DNA from 2 places in the Latilactobacillus curvatus JCM 1096 genome. Region 1 is predicted to be linked to the other one. Evidence: predicted binding sites of a transcription regulator. Region 1 holds the regulator's gene; the other holds the start of a gene.

What was found. The regulator NrdR, encoded in region 1, represses ribonucleotide reductase genes. The targets are predictions, from matches to a motif close to ACACNATATATNGTGT.
Region 2: the regulator NrdR is predicted to act here: its motif matches at 4,669-4,684, upstream of pnuC (nicotinamide riboside transporter PnuC).

Annotation. Positions count from the first base shown of each region.
Region 1 covers NZ_CP026116.1:967,943-976,027, forward strand. Annotated here, with positions in the region: gene LCU_RS05135 (lactate oxidase) at 1-66, opposite strand, end outside; gene thrS (threonine--tRNA ligase) at 201-2,168, opposite strand; gene dnaI (primosomal protein DnaI) at 2,481-3,401, opposite strand; gene LCU_RS05150 (replication initiation and membrane attachment family protein) at 3,401-4,783, opposite strand; gene nrdR (transcriptional regulator NrdR) at 4,801-5,274, opposite strand; gene coaE (dephospho-CoA kinase) at 5,459-6,049, opposite strand; gene mutM (DNA-formamidopyrimidine glycosylase) at 6,046-6,885, opposite strand; gene polA (DNA polymerase I) at 6,897-8,085, opposite strand, start outside.
Region 2 covers NZ_CP026116.1:762,235-770,319, reverse strand. Annotated here, with positions in the region: gene LCU_RS04160 (VIT1/CCC1 transporter family protein) at 1-345, opposite strand, end outside; gene LCU_RS04155 (VIT1/CCC1 transporter family protein) at 367-1,047, opposite strand; gene LCU_RS04150 (NAD(P)H-binding protein) at 1,164-1,865, shown strand; gene LCU_RS04145 (MerR family transcriptional regulator) at 1,923-2,342, shown strand; gene LCU_RS04140 (cupin domain-containing protein) at 2,361-2,768, shown strand; partial or broken gene LCU_RS04135 (carboxymuconolactone decarboxylase family protein) at 2,789-3,112, shown strand; gene LCU_RS04130 (winged helix-turn-helix transcriptional regulator) at 3,207-3,587, shown strand; gene LCU_RS04125 (SDR family oxidoreductase) at 3,746-4,492, shown strand; gene pnuC (nicotinamide riboside transporter PnuC) at 4,774-5,532, shown strand; gene spxB (pyruvate oxidase) at 5,602-7,428, opposite strand; gene LCU_RS04110 (ABC transporter ATP-binding protein) at 7,633-8,085, opposite strand, start outside.

The sequences.
Region 1 (8,085 bases):
GTCATAGAGGTTAATAATGTCCAATGGTTGCTCTGCTGAACCTGCTTGATATTTTTCTATCGTCATAATAACGCCTCCCATTAATCAACGATTGGAATCGTTTACATATTTATTATACCGCTTTTTTAGTTGTGCGCAATTAAAAAAACAAAAAAAAGTCCGAAATGTCAAAATAACATTTCGGACGTTTTAATAACCGCTTATAGGTTGATTGTTTTGTGATCTTTACCATCGCGACTGTAGTTACCAACTTCAGCAACGATTGCATCTACAAACATGTCTGAAGCTTCTTCAGCAGCGTTTTCTTCACCGTATTTACGGACAGAAACCGTTGCGTCAGCAACTTCTTGATCCCCAACAACTAATGTATAAGGAATCTTGCTTGTTTGGGCTTCACGAATCTTATAACCCATCTTTTCATTACGATCATCAATGCGCACACGTAAACCATGTTTGATCATCGCATCTTTGACGTTCTTTGCATAATCATAATGTAATTCATTCTTAACGGGAATAATCACAGCTTGAGTTGGTGCTAACCATGTTGGGAAAGCGCCCTTGTAGATTTCTGTTAAGTAAGCTGTGAAACGTTCCATCGTTGATACTAAACCACGGTGAATCATAACTGGACGGTGCATTTCGCCATCTTCGCCAACATATTGTAATTCAAACCGTTCTGGCAACATGAAGTCTAATTGGATTGTTGAAAGTGTTTCTTCATTGCCCATAGCTGTCTTCGTTTGAACATCCAACTTAGGACCGTAGAAAGCAGCTTCGCCTTCAGCTTCAACGTAATCTAAACCAAGATCATCCATAGCACCTTTTAACATCGTTTGTGCTTTGTTCCACATTTTATCATCAGCATAGTACTTTTCGGTATTAGCAGGATCGCGGTAGCTCAAACGGAATGTATAATCGTTGATATTGAAGTCTGAGTACACTTCAATCATTAATTTCAAAATTGACTTGAATTCATCTTGAATTTGGTCAGGACGAACGAATGTATGTCCATCATTTAAAGTCATTTCACGCACCCGTTGTAACCCTGAAAGCGCACCTGATTTTTCATAGCGGTGCATCATCCCTAGTTCAGCTAACCGAATTGGTAATTCACGATATGAACGTGGGTGGTGTTTGTAAACTTGGATATGTGATGGGCAGTTCATTGGGCGTAATTCAAGCATTTCGCCATCGCCCATATCCATTGGTGGGAACATGTCCTCACGGTAGTGATCCCAGTGACCTGATTGTTTGTACAAATCTAAGTTCGCTAGAATTGGTGTGTAAACATGTTCATAACCATTGGCAACTTCTTTATCAATGATGTACCGTTCGATTGAACGTCGGATGGTAGCACCATTTGGCAACCAATAAGGCAAGCCCGCACCAACCTTAGGATCAACAAAGAATAAGTCTAATTGGTTCCCAATCACACGGTGATCACGTTCTTTAGCTTCTTGACGACGCTGTAAGTCAGCATCTAAGTCAGCTTGTTTGTTGTAAGCTGTTCCGTAAATCCGTTGTAACATCTTATTACTTGATTTACCTTGCCAATAAGCGCCGGCAACCGATAAGAGTTCAAAGACCTTAACGTCGCTCACTTTAGCTAGCATTGGTGCTAACCCAAAATCAGCAAAATCGCCTAATTTGTAAACTAAGACTTGGTCTGTTTCCATTTCATCTAATAATGCTAATTTGTAAGTTTGCCCAGCAAATAGTGTTTTAGCAGCAGCTTTGTCTAAGCTGACACGTTCGATTGCCCCGCCAGCTTGGATTAACTTGCTCATTGCTTTTTTAATGTCTGGTAAGTCGGTCACAGCTACTTGACCAGCTTCGTTTTCGGTATCATAGAAGAAGCCATCTTCAGTTGCATGTACTTCGCCGAATTGCATCTCGGGATAAGCACGGTTCAACGTTGCAGCTAAAACAAAGGCTGCCGTATTCCAAATTGCCATCAAATCGGTTGCTTTGTCGTCTTTAGTGATGATTTCAATTGCCCCATCTTCTAAAATTGGTTGCTGTAAATCAACTAATTCACCGTTCAATTTACCGGCAATTGCCTTTTTAGCTAAGCTTGTACTAATTGATTTAGCAACATCTAAAAGACTTGTTGCTTGTTCAAATGCCTTTTGAGCACCATCTGGAAAAGTTAATTGAATCTCTGCCATTACTATTCACTCCTTCTAATTTGTCATCAACAATAAAAAAAGTCCCTGAGACGCACGAATTGTGCAGCTCAGGGACGAATTAATTTCGCGGTTCCACCCAGATTGAGACCCCAACATTTGGTTCTCCAACTTTAAGCGTCTATAACGGAAACGACCCGATCAGTTGTATTGCCTTTGAAAGTGGTCAATTAAATGGGGGTGAAAAACTTTCAGCTATGTTTTTCTCTCTGCGATGGTTCATTTAAAAGGTGTCTTTCATCATTGATTGATTCTATTAAAACACTTAATTGCTTTTTTAGCAAGCCTAAATTACTAAGGTTGTAAGCGGCGATTTTGACCACCAACTTCAATTTCTTGCGCTAAATAGCGCACACGTTGCATGATGCGGGCCGCTTTAACCGGTTCGTCTCCTTGGTTGCTAGTTGTCAAATGCGTCTCTAATTCAGTCATTGTGAAGTTTGAACTGAAGAAGGTGGCGAGTTGTTCTTGCATTCGATATTGCAAAATAATGCCAAGTACTTCATCCCGAACCCACGCACTCATTGCATCAGCACCGATATCATCAATCATCAGAATCGGTGCTTTTTTTATCACGTTGACCTTTTCTAACACATTGTTTTGCCCAATTGCATTCTTCATCTCCACTGCAAATGTCGGGAAATGAATCAACGTGGTTTCAAACCCGGATAACGCCAGTTCGTTTGCAATCGCACCTAACAAGTAAGTCTTGCCAACCCCGAATTGCCCGCTAAGGTACAAGGCTTGGTGAAAATCATGGGGTGCTTGCCGATAAGCCCCGATAAACGCGGTAGCTTTGATCAATGCGTCAAACCGATTGGTTGGATCGTATGAATCAATCTTGGCCTGTTCAATATCGCGCGGCATATTAATTGACTTCACTCGTGCATGCAAGGCAGCTTGTTCGCGCTCTTGTAATAAACTTACCGTAGGCTCATAACTGACATCGATAAAATGGTTATTTAAGACTAACTTTGGCGCATAACCCGGTGCCAAAGTGGTTTGCCCATTAGCTAACTTCTTCTTTTCGATGACGTATTCGTAAATTTTAGCGGCACTACGCGTGACCGTTTCTTGTGATAAGCGGTCTTTGTTAGCTTGTATAAATGCTTGGACATCGGAATCGTTCAAGGCATCTTCGACCAATTTATTAAACTGTTGGTTTAACTTTTGCCGATTCATGTAATCCGTCAAATCTTTACCCATATTTTCCATTACGATTCCCGCCCCTCACGAATTTTTTTCAACGCCGCTTCTAGTTCATGCTGATGCTCAGGTGTGGTTGTTTCTTTTGGCGCTTGATAATCTGGTTTAGCCCATTTAGGTACTGGTTCTTTTTTAGTTTTATTCTGATAACGCGTTTGGCGATTGTTTTGCACCTTTGCCGTCTGTTTGGTTTGGAAATCGCGAATCTGCAAAATCGCATCCGCTGCCGTCTTAACCCCTTGTTGAGCCCACTGGTTCGCAATCCGATCGACTAGCGCCTGAGTGAGCCCATCATATTGCGTAATGATATAAACGACCAAAATATTGAGCACATCATTGTTAAAGATATAGCGGTTTTGCAAGTCCTTTAACGCCCGGATTTCATTTTTAGCGACAAAGCCGTGGTTCTTTTGTTTCAAGTATTCGAGATAATCAACTGGCAAGTAGCCCTGACTTTCTGTTAGCCACTGCAATTCCTGTTCGTTAAAGCCGGCTTTTTGCCATTCTTTTTGTAACTCGGCTAACGGTTTTTGCGTTGTTGTAGCAGCTGGCGTTTGCCGGTTACTCTGACGTCGTGTGTAATTGTTCAAGACGTTCTGTTCGAGCGCTGCCATATTAATCGTACTGTCAGCAACATTCATCGTCAAGCCAATCAAACGCGCTAAGTCCATCTCATCTAGACCATAGAAATAATGGAGATTAAACAAGCCCTGTTCATTTTTGAGAATTTGATCCGTATCAATCTGGTATTGCGCCGTTGCATCTTGTAATAGGTCCCAATCAAAAGTCCGCAACTCAACCGAGGTAAACTGCGGTGTGCTAGCTGCTTTTTGTTGATACATTGCCTTAGTTTCAGCCACACTGCTTGGCACGTTCGTCAATAAATCGTTTTGCACATGGAAAACGGTCAAGAAATTCTTAGTGACCTCTTGATAATCCTTGGCGTAAACCGGTCGTAGCTTGAAATAGTCACGGAGTTCCACAAACCGTGTTTCGCGGACCGCTTCGAACAATGCCACACTTAACAAATCATCGTTAAAAAAAGCTTGTGGTTGCAATGGCGCATACAGTTCATACACCAACTTGCGGCCAGTTCCCTCATTTTTTTGATACGTCCGCATTAAACCAAGTGCTTCCAATTTGCTGCGGCTGTCATAAAAAGCAGGTAAATCAACACTCAACAGATTTAACAAAGTCGCATGTGTTTGAAAATGTTGTTCCGTTTCTTTCTTGGTTTGACTCCATAACAAAAGATAGAGACTGTAAGCAACAGCCCCCATCAATGGTTGATATAAGTAAGTGACGACTGTTTGATCGAAATCGGTCAAATAGTTAGCTTTTGTCACTGAAAAGCCGTCTTTTGGACTCAAAAAATCAAATGCATCTGACATCGGCTAACCCCTCTTCCTTAATTCGATTTCTTCGTCTTTTCTTTATTCATCATTTCTTGTAATTCACTCATAAAGACATTCATATCCTTGAATTCGCGATAAACACTGGCAAAGCGAATGTAGGCAATCTGATCAATATCTGGTAACAAGCGCATCACGTATTCTCCGACGGCTTGTGAAGAGACTTCGTTTTCACCCAATGAGCGAATCTTATTCTCAACTTCATCAACTACTTCAGTCATTTGCTCCATTGTAACGGGGCGTTTTTCAGCAGCACGAATTAGCCCGCGCAATAATTTATCACGGTTGAATTCTTCGCGCGTTCCGTTTTTCTTGATTACCAACAATGGGGTTTGTTCCACTCGTTCGAACGTTGTAAACCGGAAACGACAATTCTCACACTCACGGCGACGACGAATCACTCGCCCTTCATCCGTGGGACGACTATCAATTACCCGCGAACTATTCTGATGACAATGTGGACATAGCATAATGACACCTTCTTATCTTTTGATTAATTCGTTTCAAATTCAATCCAATTTTAAAACAATTAGTATAACAGTAGTATAACATGCCAGGCAAGCAGGCTAAACAAAAAATGTATCAGTCTCAAGGCATTTCGCCTTTTCCAAACAAAAAAGCGGTCGAACAGAATAATCTGTTCGACCGCTTGTATTACTTGTTATGACACAACTGTTGTAACAACGCCAAAACACGTTGCCGCAACATTGCAGGTGTGCCTTGATTATCAATCACGAAATCCGCTCGCGCTTTTTTGGTCGCCAAATCACTTTGACTATCAATTCGCGCATTTGCCTGTTCTATAGTCAATTGGTTACGCGCCATCAAACGTTGCAATTGTGTTTTACGTTCAACGTAGACAACTGCAACACCATCGCAATATTGCTCGTAGTGTTGTTCATATAACAGTGGCACATCCAACACAACCAGCGGTGCATCTGCTGCTTGCATCTGTTGTTTAATGGCTGTCAAAATAGCGGGCCCAGTAATCGCATTTAACTGAGTCAAAGCCTCTGGGTTACCGAAGACTTGCTGGCCCAACATAGGCCGATCAACTTGACCATTTTTGACAACTGCTTCGCCAAAGGCTGCTTGCAATTGTGCCTGTACCGATTTATTAGTCGCTAATACCTGATGAGCAACTTGATCAGCATCAATCACCGGGATTCCCTGTTCTTTAAACAATGCCGCAACAGTCGACTTCCCACTGGCAATGCCACCCGTTAAACCTAGAAAATACGTCATTGAACCGCTTCTCTCTTAATCTGACACCGCGGACAGAAATGCGTGCCACGCTGTGCTACTTTAATTTTCTCAATCGGAGTCTGGCACCGATCACACGGTTGCCCTTTCTTACCATAGACGTGCAACATATCCTGAAAGGCCCCAGCGTGACCCGCCGCGTTTAAGAACGTATTGACTGTTGTCCCACCGTTATTGGTTGCCAGTTCTAACTCTGTGATGATTTCATCATGCAAACGATCTGTTTCAGCTTTCGTCAATAAATTCGCCGGTGTTTCTGGGTGAATCTGGCTCAACCACAACGTTTCGTCCACATAGATATTCCCAAGACCCGTTACAATTTTTTGATCCAGCAACAGTGGTTTAATCGCTTTTTTATGTTTCTGTAACGCCTGATAGAAGGCGGTTTTCTTAAACGTTGTTGGGGTTGGTTCAACCCCTAAGTCCTTCAATCCAGAAACAGTGTTTTCTTGACCCGTTTCAATTAATAACATTCGGCCAAACTTACGTGAATCAAGATAACGTAACTGTTGTCCATCTGTAAATGTCCAAATCACATGCGTGTGCTTAGTCATTGGTACGGATTGATCATCAACTTCGTATTTGCCTTCCATCCGCAAATGACTCACAACAGTTAAGTTTTGATCGAAACGAATCAATAAATACTTACCGCGTCGATCAACACCGATAATTTGGCGTCCAACAAGACCTTCAACAAAAACATCGTCTGGATTACTGATAATTTTCGACCAGCGAATCTCAATTGCTTGAACCGTCTTACCGACCACTAATTGTTCCAATCCGCGGCGCACATTTTCAACTTCTGGTAATTCTGGCATTGTGTGTCCCCTTATTTCTTAATATCGTACCAAGTTGGTCCAAAGCCACTTTCAACTTTCAGCGGCACCGCTAATGAAACCGCAGAATCCATGACACTTGGTACTAATTTTTCTAACATTGGTATTTCTGATTCTGGTGCTTCAAAAATCAATTCATCATGTACTTGTAAAAGCATCTTGGCTTGTAATCCTGCCTTCTTCAGTTCCGCTTGCATCAAGATCATTGCCATCTTAATAATATCAGCGGCACTCCCTTGAATTGGGGTATTCATTGCCGTGCGTTCTGCAAATGAGCGCAAATTGAAGTTTTTAGCGTGAATATCTGGTAAATAGCGACGCCGATGGAAGAGCGTTTCAACGTAGCCTTCTTCGCGCGCCTTCTTCACGATATCTTGCATGAATTGATGAACACCTGGATACTGTTCAAAATACGCTTCAATAAAGCGTTTAGCTTCAGCCCTTGTGATCCCAATATTTTGTGATAAGCCATAGTCACTAATCCCGTAAACAATCCCGAAATTAGTTGCTTTCGCTTGGCGCCGCATATCTGGTGTCACTTCATCAGCGCTCGATAAGCCAAAAATCTTCATCGCAGTATTCGCATGGATATCGCGGTCTTCCTTGAATGCCTCTTGCATATTGGCATCCCCCGAAATGTGGGCTAAAACTCGTAATTCAATTTGGGAGTAATCAGAAGCAAACATCTGCCAACCCGGTTGACTTGGGACAAACGCTTGGCGAATCTTACGGCCTTCCGCTAGACGGACTGGAATATTTTGTAAGTTGGGATCAACCGATGACAAGCGACCAGTCTGCGTTAAGGTTTGCAAGTAACGCGTATGCACCTTATTATCTTGATGAATTGACTTCAATAATCCTTCGACATACGTTGACTGAATCTTAGCGATTTGGCGATAATCCAAGATGGTTTGGACAATTGGTGCGTCTTTTTTAAGTTGTTCCAAGACATCCACCGCCGTTGAATAGCCGGTCTTGGTCTTCTTAATCACTGGTAACCCCATCTTTTCGAATAGAATGACGCCCAGTTGCTTAGGCGAATTGATGTTAAACGTTTCGCCAGCTTCCGCATAAATCTTTTCTTCCAAAATCTTCAGCGTTTGACTGAACTCGCCCCCCATTTGTTGTAGGCGACTTGCATCAACTCGAATCCCGGTGATTTCCATATCCGCTAAAACTAGC
Region 2 (8,085 bases), 210 kb from region 1:
TTTGGCTTCGTAAAAAGCTTGGACTTCTTTAATTTGATCATCTTTAGCTGTTTTTAAGCGTGCTTGTTCAATGGCAACAGCGGCTTTTTCCGTGTCACTTTGCGAACTAACTGAAGCATATTCACCCGCCGCCATTGAAAAAGCACAGGCTAATAAATCAGCAAGTCCAGCGATAAAAATGGTGAAATTATTGGTTGTTGCGGCGGCAACACTAAAGAGCACACCGACAACGGTTAGAATCCCGTCATTAGAACCTAGAACGCCGGCTCGAAGGGTATTCATCTTTTCTTCCATCGTTTGATGGGGTTTTTCAGTTGTTTTGAGTGGGGCTTTAAGAGGGGTCATAAAAAAATCCTTTCTAAGCGATTATTGTTTGAATAATGTCCCAATAGCGTAAGTGACTACCATGGTTAATAATCCGGAAATCACATTGCGCAACATGGCTTTTGAACGATTCGCTTTGCCGAGAGCGGCTGCACTGTAGCCGGTTAGCGCAAGGGCAATCATCACTGCAATGATGGTGGCTTGCACGCGAATGGTTTGGGGTAATAAGGTGATTGCGGCTAGTGGCAAAATAGAACCGATTGGAAATGAGATGAATGACGCAACAGCGGCTGCGTAAGGACTGGTAAAAGCAGTCGGGACAAACCCATATTTTTCACGTACGACAGTCGTCAACGGATCAGCAGTCATCATTTCGTGTGTAGCCCGATCGGCAAGTTCAGGATCAATCCCAGTGTTGACGTATTTTTGCCGAACAAAAGCCATCTGAGACGCATAATTACTGTTTAAATTCAATTTCGTATTAATGATTGCCATTTCCTGTGCGTCTTTTTGCGTGCTGACAGAGACGTATTCGCCCATCGCCATTGAGATCGTTCCAGCAATCATTCCGGCAATTCCCGAAATGAAGATGGCGAAGCTATTGCTTGTAGCGCCGGCAACACCGATAACAATTCCGGCGACGGATAAAATCCCATCATTGGCACCCATGACGCTAGCCCGCATCACGTTAATTTTTTGGGCGAGTGATAATTTTTTTGACAAGGTGAAGCCTCCAATACTTTTTATTACTTTATAATGATTATAATTAATAACAACTTTCATTTTAGTCAATTTAATTTGAAAGTCAAGTAGCAACCTAGACCAATTAAATTTGAAAAATGGCTTGCCTTCGAGTGTACTTTAAGGAATATGCTAAAGACATTGAAGAAGGGGTGATTAAAATGAGTCGCATTTTAGTATTAGGGGCAGCCGGACAAGTGGCCCAGTTAGTTATTGAGCAACTGTTGAAAGAAAATCAACATGAGCTCGTGCTATATTTACGGCACGCTGAACGGCTAAGCGCATTAGCACAAAATCCACATGTCACGGTTATTGAAGGTGATGTGTTGGATCAAGAGCTGTTGGCAGACAGTTTAGCTGGGGTCGATATCGTTTACGCAAATTTAGGCGGGCAGTTCGAACCATTAATGCAAAACGTTGTCGCGACAATGACTGCAGCGGGCATCAAACGATTAATCTATATCAGTGGATTAGGCTTGTATCATGAAGTGCCAGGTGCTTTTGGTGAGTGGAATGAACAAGCAGTCGGCCATGAAGTCATGGAAGACACGCGGCGGGCGGCGAAGATTGTTGAACAATCTTCGCTTAACTATACCATTTTACGTTGTGCCTATATGACCAATGAAGATCGGATTGATTACGAATTAACTGAAAAGGGAACACCGTTTAAAGGGACGATTATTTCACGACGGAGTATCGCGCAAGTTGTTGTTGATTTAGTTAATCATCCTGAAAAAGGAATTGGGGCAAGTTGGGGCATTAATCAGCCGAATATTGATGGCGATCGTCCTATTTATTAAAAAACTTGCCTTATAGTATACTCTAAGGTATAAGCTATTTTTGTAGGAGGGATGTCGATGGCACAAGAGCAGTACAAAATCGGCGAGTTTGCTAAATTGGTTGGTTTGTCGACTTACACATTACGTTACTATGAAGACCAAGGCTTGATTATGCCACAACGCGATGCGGCCGGTGTCCGCTTTTATACATTAGAGGACGTTAAGTGGGTCGGGTTTATACTCCATCTAAAAGGGACCGGTATGCGGATTACAGAATTAAAGCAATATGTTGCATTGCGGGCTCAAGGAGACGCGACGATTGAAGCGCGCAAAGCTTTATTGCAAAAAACAAAGGCTCAAGCTGAAGCCGAATTGGCTGAGCGCCAAGCAAATTTACAGATCCTAACGCGTAAAATTGATTGGTATGATGGTAAATTGGATCAGAGTATCGATCAAGCAGAGAGTTTTGAAACGTATTTACAACGATTTGAATCCTAATAAAGTGAGGTTATTAGAATGGTTAAGAATGAACAATTAAAAGAAAAACAATTATTCCCAGTTGGAGAAGCTAATGTGGCTTATCAAGACTTCTTCGTCGGTCAAAGTTATTTATCAATGTTAGTGAACGAACCAGACGTGAATGTCGGTGTCGGGAATGTCACGTTTGAACCTGGTTGTCGGAACAATTGGCACATCCATCATGCTGGGTACCAAATTCTATTGGTGACTGGTGGCGAAGGCTGGTATCAAGAAGAAGGTAAAGCAGCACAACACTTAGTCCCAGGAGATGTGATTGTTACTAAAGACGGCATCAAACACTGGCATGGGGCCACTAAGGATAGCTGGTTTAGTCATGTCGCCATCACTGCCGGCACACCAGAATGGTTAGAAGCTGTTTCAAATGCGCTTTATGACGCACTTTAATTCAGAAAGGGGTTTTTAAAATGGCAAAGAAACAAACAGCAGGCCGCGATCTATTGGGTGATTTTGCACCTAAATTCGCTGAATTAAACGACGATGTTTTATTCGGGCAAGTTTGGTCGCGTGAATCAGAGTTACCAGCACATCAACGGAGTTTAATCACCATCAGTGCCTTGATTTCAGGTGGTAATTTTGAATAATTACCAGCGCATTTAAAGATTGATAAGGAAAACGGCATTACTGAAGCTGAAATTGTCGAAGTGATTACGCATTTATCATTTTATGTCGGCTGGCCTAAGGCATGGTCGGCGATGAACGCTACTAAAGCGGCTTATCGACCAGAATAATTAATCAGGGATTAGGACAGATAAGATTGTCCTGATCCTTTTTTTGATGGTATGATAGACAAACAAATCAGCATCAAGAAGTGGAGGAAAGGCCTTGAACGAGCCACAAAAAAATTATACCAACGGTGTTTTAATGACTTTATCAGTGATTGGAATGAAATGGAAACCGTTGATTCTCTGTCATCTTGTGGCAGGACCTCAAAGACCGGCCGAACTTAAAAGCGTCGTTCAGGGAATTCCAGCCAAAGTTTTAACCGATCAATTACGTGAATTGGAACGAGATGGCATCATTACTCGAAAAGTTTTTAACGAAGTACCCCCACACGTGGAGTATGCGATTTCTGCGTACGGCAAATCATTGGTTTCCGTCCTAGGAATGATGGCCAAGTGGGGCGAAGATAGAATCGACTTTTTACAGAGCAATGGTGATGATGTGCAGTTGGATTATCGAGACCATGAGAAATACGATATTTAAAGAAGGCGATAACATTTATTCAAAAAGAATGTTGTCGTCTTTTTAGTGATTTCACAAAACTTACTTTGAGGTGCGTTAGTTAGTTGAAAGTGCGTAATTGTTTATTGCGAAGTACCCGATATACTAACCTTATCAACTAAAAAGTGAGGGGAAAAGAAATGAATGATATTCAAAATAAAGTCGTTGTGATTACCGGTGCATCAAGTGGGATTGGTAAAGAGACGGCCACCTTATTAGCAGCCAAAGGTGCAAAACTTGTTTTAGCAGCTCGACGAACAAGTGCGTTGGCGGCGTTGGCGGCGTTAACCGCTCAATACGACACTGAGGTTATTTATCAGCAAACGGATGTGACGCAATTAGCAGACATGCAAGCCTTAATCGAATTGACAATCGCTAAATTTGGTAGAATTGATGTGCTATTCAATAATGCTGGCTTAATGCCCGTCTCAATGCTACGCGATGGTAAAGTCGATGAGTGGGAGGCTATGATTGATATTAATATCAAAGGTGCGCTATATGGTATTAAATATGCCTTACCTTTAATGGAACAGCAAAAGAGTGGTCATATCATTACCACGGATTCAGTTGCCGGTCATTTCACTGGTGAAGGCTTATCCGTTTATTCAGCCACTAAATATGCAATGCGCGCGGTGATGGAAGGGTTACGTGTGGAAGAAGTTGGAATGGGCATTAAATCAACGTTAATCTCTCCAGGACATGCACAAACCGAATTAGCCAGCCGGATTAGTGATCCGCAATTACGAGCAGCTGTTCTCAAGAGTGAAACTGAAACTGGATTAACAGCAACCGATGTCGCTAATGCCGTAATGAACGCCATCGATACACCAGATAATGTGGGCATTAATGAAGTCATTCTCCGGTCAATTGATCAAAGAGACTATTAAGCCATTGGTCAAAGATTGAATTGAGTCTTGACAACGAACGCTAAAAATAAAAAATATTTTCGAATGGTCTAGTTCAGCGCTTGCAATCGTAAGTTAACGGCACTTTCAAAAAGGCTTTAAAATCAGCTACCACAAATTGAATTAAATACAAGAGTTTAAATTAGAATGCTTAGCGTGTACCATATATAGTGTTGTTTCGTCAGATGGTACATCAATATATGGAAAATGGTGTTGACAATCTGGAGTGATAACTAAATTCATATAAAGAGGGTTTCAGTTCAATGCAAGACAATCGTGCAATCACCAGTGTATTTAATCCTAAGTGGTACATTCAACAGATGAAAGGGTGGACAACATCCAGTTATGGTTTGTTGATGTTTGGGTTAGGCTTTATTTTAGCTGCTACTATTTCCGGTGGTCCAATGACTGGCGTGTCGTTTTTAACGATGCTCGCGGGGATGTTAGGCTTCACCTGTACTATTAGTATTACGAATACGAAACCTTTAAACGGTGTCTTTGGTGTCATCTCTGCATTAATCTACATTATTGTGGCTTATAATGCTAAAAACTATAACGATATGTTATTACAAACCGTCTACATTATTATGTTAGACATCCCAGTCTTATTAATGCCAGATTGGGCGCAAAACGTTGATAAAAAAGTCCGGGGGCTTGCTACTCGTGGTAAAGGACTTCGTAATTGGGCGTTGACGCTATTGTTCTTTGCTATATCAGTCGGGTTATTATATCTCTGGGAAAGCAATATGACGGACAGTCCACGACCATTGATCGATAGTATCGCCACTTCAGTTGGGTTTACTGGCGCACTGTTGACCACATTACGGTTTAAAGAAAGCTATTACTTCTGGTTCATCCAAAGTATCGTATCAATCACGTTGTGGGGCATTACAGCAATGCAGGGTGGCTCAAATTGGGTCTTATTCTTCACCTATATCTTGTACTTATCAAACGACTTAGTCTCATTCTTCGACAAGAACGTCGTTTGGTTCCATCCTAAAGAAGCCATTACCAAAAATTAAATCAATAAAAATAGCGTCCCATCACACCGCAATGTGTTGAGACGCTATTTTTATGATGGCCGGGTTGTTTTATAGTTCAACACCGTTTTCTTCAAATAATTCTGGTAATGTCTTCAGTGATTGACCATCGTATTCTGCGAAGAAATCAGCCACGCTGTATTCTTTGCCAGCAGGACGAGAAGCATCATAGTTTGCGCTAATTGTTTCTGTTATCTTACCATCTTTAATAGTTAGTTCTAATTCTTCAACTGGAATACTCCGTTTGTCAGTGATCTTAGCATCAATTAAGAATGGTCGGCCAGCTTTTGTGACTTCAAGGGCTTTGTCAAAGGCAGCGGGTAATTCTTTAGAAGAACGAACGGTGATTGATTCAATGCCCATTGCTTGCGCAATCATGGCAAAATCTTGATCTTCAATGAAGATTCCTGAGTAATCCATTGGAATATCATCTTGTTCACTCTTGATGAAGTTTAATGCGGCATTTGATGTGATGATATTAATGATTGGTAATTGGTATTTCTTTTCAGTGATCAAGTCTTGCATGACCATTGAAAAGGCACCATCACCCGAGATGTTGAAGACTTGGCGATCTGGGTAGCTCAATTGACCAGCTAAGGCACCAGGAACGCCTGAACCCATTGAAGCAAAGAGGGCAGAAATCACCCATTTGTTCTTAGGCGTTAAGTTCAAGTGACGGAAACTGTTGATGATATTATCACCAACATCGATTGAAAAGACAGCATCGTCTTCAGCAATCCGGTTGATTTCTTTGTAGATTGGTTCGAATTCAAGCGGATCAGAGTCGCGGTTCGTTAAAACATCAAGGTAGGCTTGCCAGTTTGCCATATCAGCAACAGCAGCTTTGAAGAATGGTGTTGGGGCAACCGTTTCGCTTCTGGCGATTACTTTTTCAACAAAAGCAGTTGCATCTGACCAGATTCCGAAGTCTAAGAAATGGTGACGGCCAAATTGTGCTTCATCGTTATCGATTTGGATAAACTTGAAGTCATGTGTCCGATAAATTAAGTTGGCAAATGGGAAGTCAGCACCGATGGCAATCACAAGATCACTAACGGCCATGATTTCATCAGCCGCTTTAGAAGCAGCCCGGTTAGCCATGCCTAAGTTACCTTCATAACTATCAGGCACTAACCCTTTAGCAAGCCCAGTCATGACGATTGGAATTTGAAGTTTCTTTGATAATTCAACGAGCTTGTCGCCGCCGTCTTTAATCCCACGACCAACGTGAATTACAGGGCGTTTAGCGTCTTTAACCATTGCTAAGAATTGATCAACTTCTTCGTCTGTTGCGACTGGACCAGCCACTTTTTTACGATCTGAAGGTGAGCTTGAGCTATATGGTGTATCTGGAATTTCAACGTAGCCGAAGTCATTTGGAATAACAACCACTGCGACGCCATTGTGTTTGTAAGCTTCACGGATTGCTTTATCAACAACGTATGGCAAGCTTTCAGGTGTCATAACGAGGCGGTTATAAACAGCAACGTCAGAGAACATTGGGTTTTCAGCGAATTCTTGGAAGTAGTTGTAGTTCATGTTCTTGCTTGGTACTTGACCAATCAAGGCTAAAACTGGTGCATGATCTTCTTTTGCATCATATAAACCAGTTAAAAGGTTAGTTGCACCAGGGCCAGCTGAACCAAAAGCAACCCCGATTTTACCAGTTAATTTAGCGTCAGCAGCTGCGGCAAGGGCCCCAACTTGTTCGTGACGAATTTGAATATATTTTAAACGATCCTTTTCAATATTAAGAGCATTCATTGTTGAGTTAAATGAGCCACCAGGGTAACCAAAGATATGATCAACGCCCCAAGATTCGATAACTCTAAGCATAGCAACACTAGCTGGAATAGTTTTTTGAGTAGTAACTGTCATTATACAGATCTCCCTTAAATCAATAATTAGGTTGCGCACAACCTTATGGGAATAATTTAGCATACTTAGAAAACGATTACAAGTGTTAAACGTAGGTTAATCATATCCTTAATTAATTAACCGCTGATAAATTGGTGCTTGATAAGATTGAATGGATTTAAGCAGCAAAAACCGCGCTATCCGAAAATGGTTAGCGCGGTTTGATTAGTTTAAATAGTCTAGTAAAGTATCGACAGTTAATGCTTGCTTTTCAGTCGCGTTCAAGTCGGCAATCAGTTTACCGGCTTTTAACACCAAGAGTCGATTGCCATATTGCAACGCATCCTCTAAATCATGCGTAATCATTAGGCAGGTGAGTTGGTTATCGCGAATTGTTTGATTGGTAAAAGTCATCAATGCTTGGCTGGAAACTGCATCTAAAGCAGATGTGTGTTCATCTAATAACAGCAATTCAGGTTTTTGAATCGTCGCCATCAAGAAGTTTAACGTTTGTCGTTGGCCACCCGACAAGTTACTAACCGGGCGATTGAGTTGTTGATCCAAGTGATTCGGGAGTGTCTTGGCGAGCGCTTTGATTTGTGGGAGTTGTTGCTTGAGACGCCGGGGAAATAAGCGGCGGCGTTGGCCACGGCGCATCGCCAACAAAATATTTTCGGC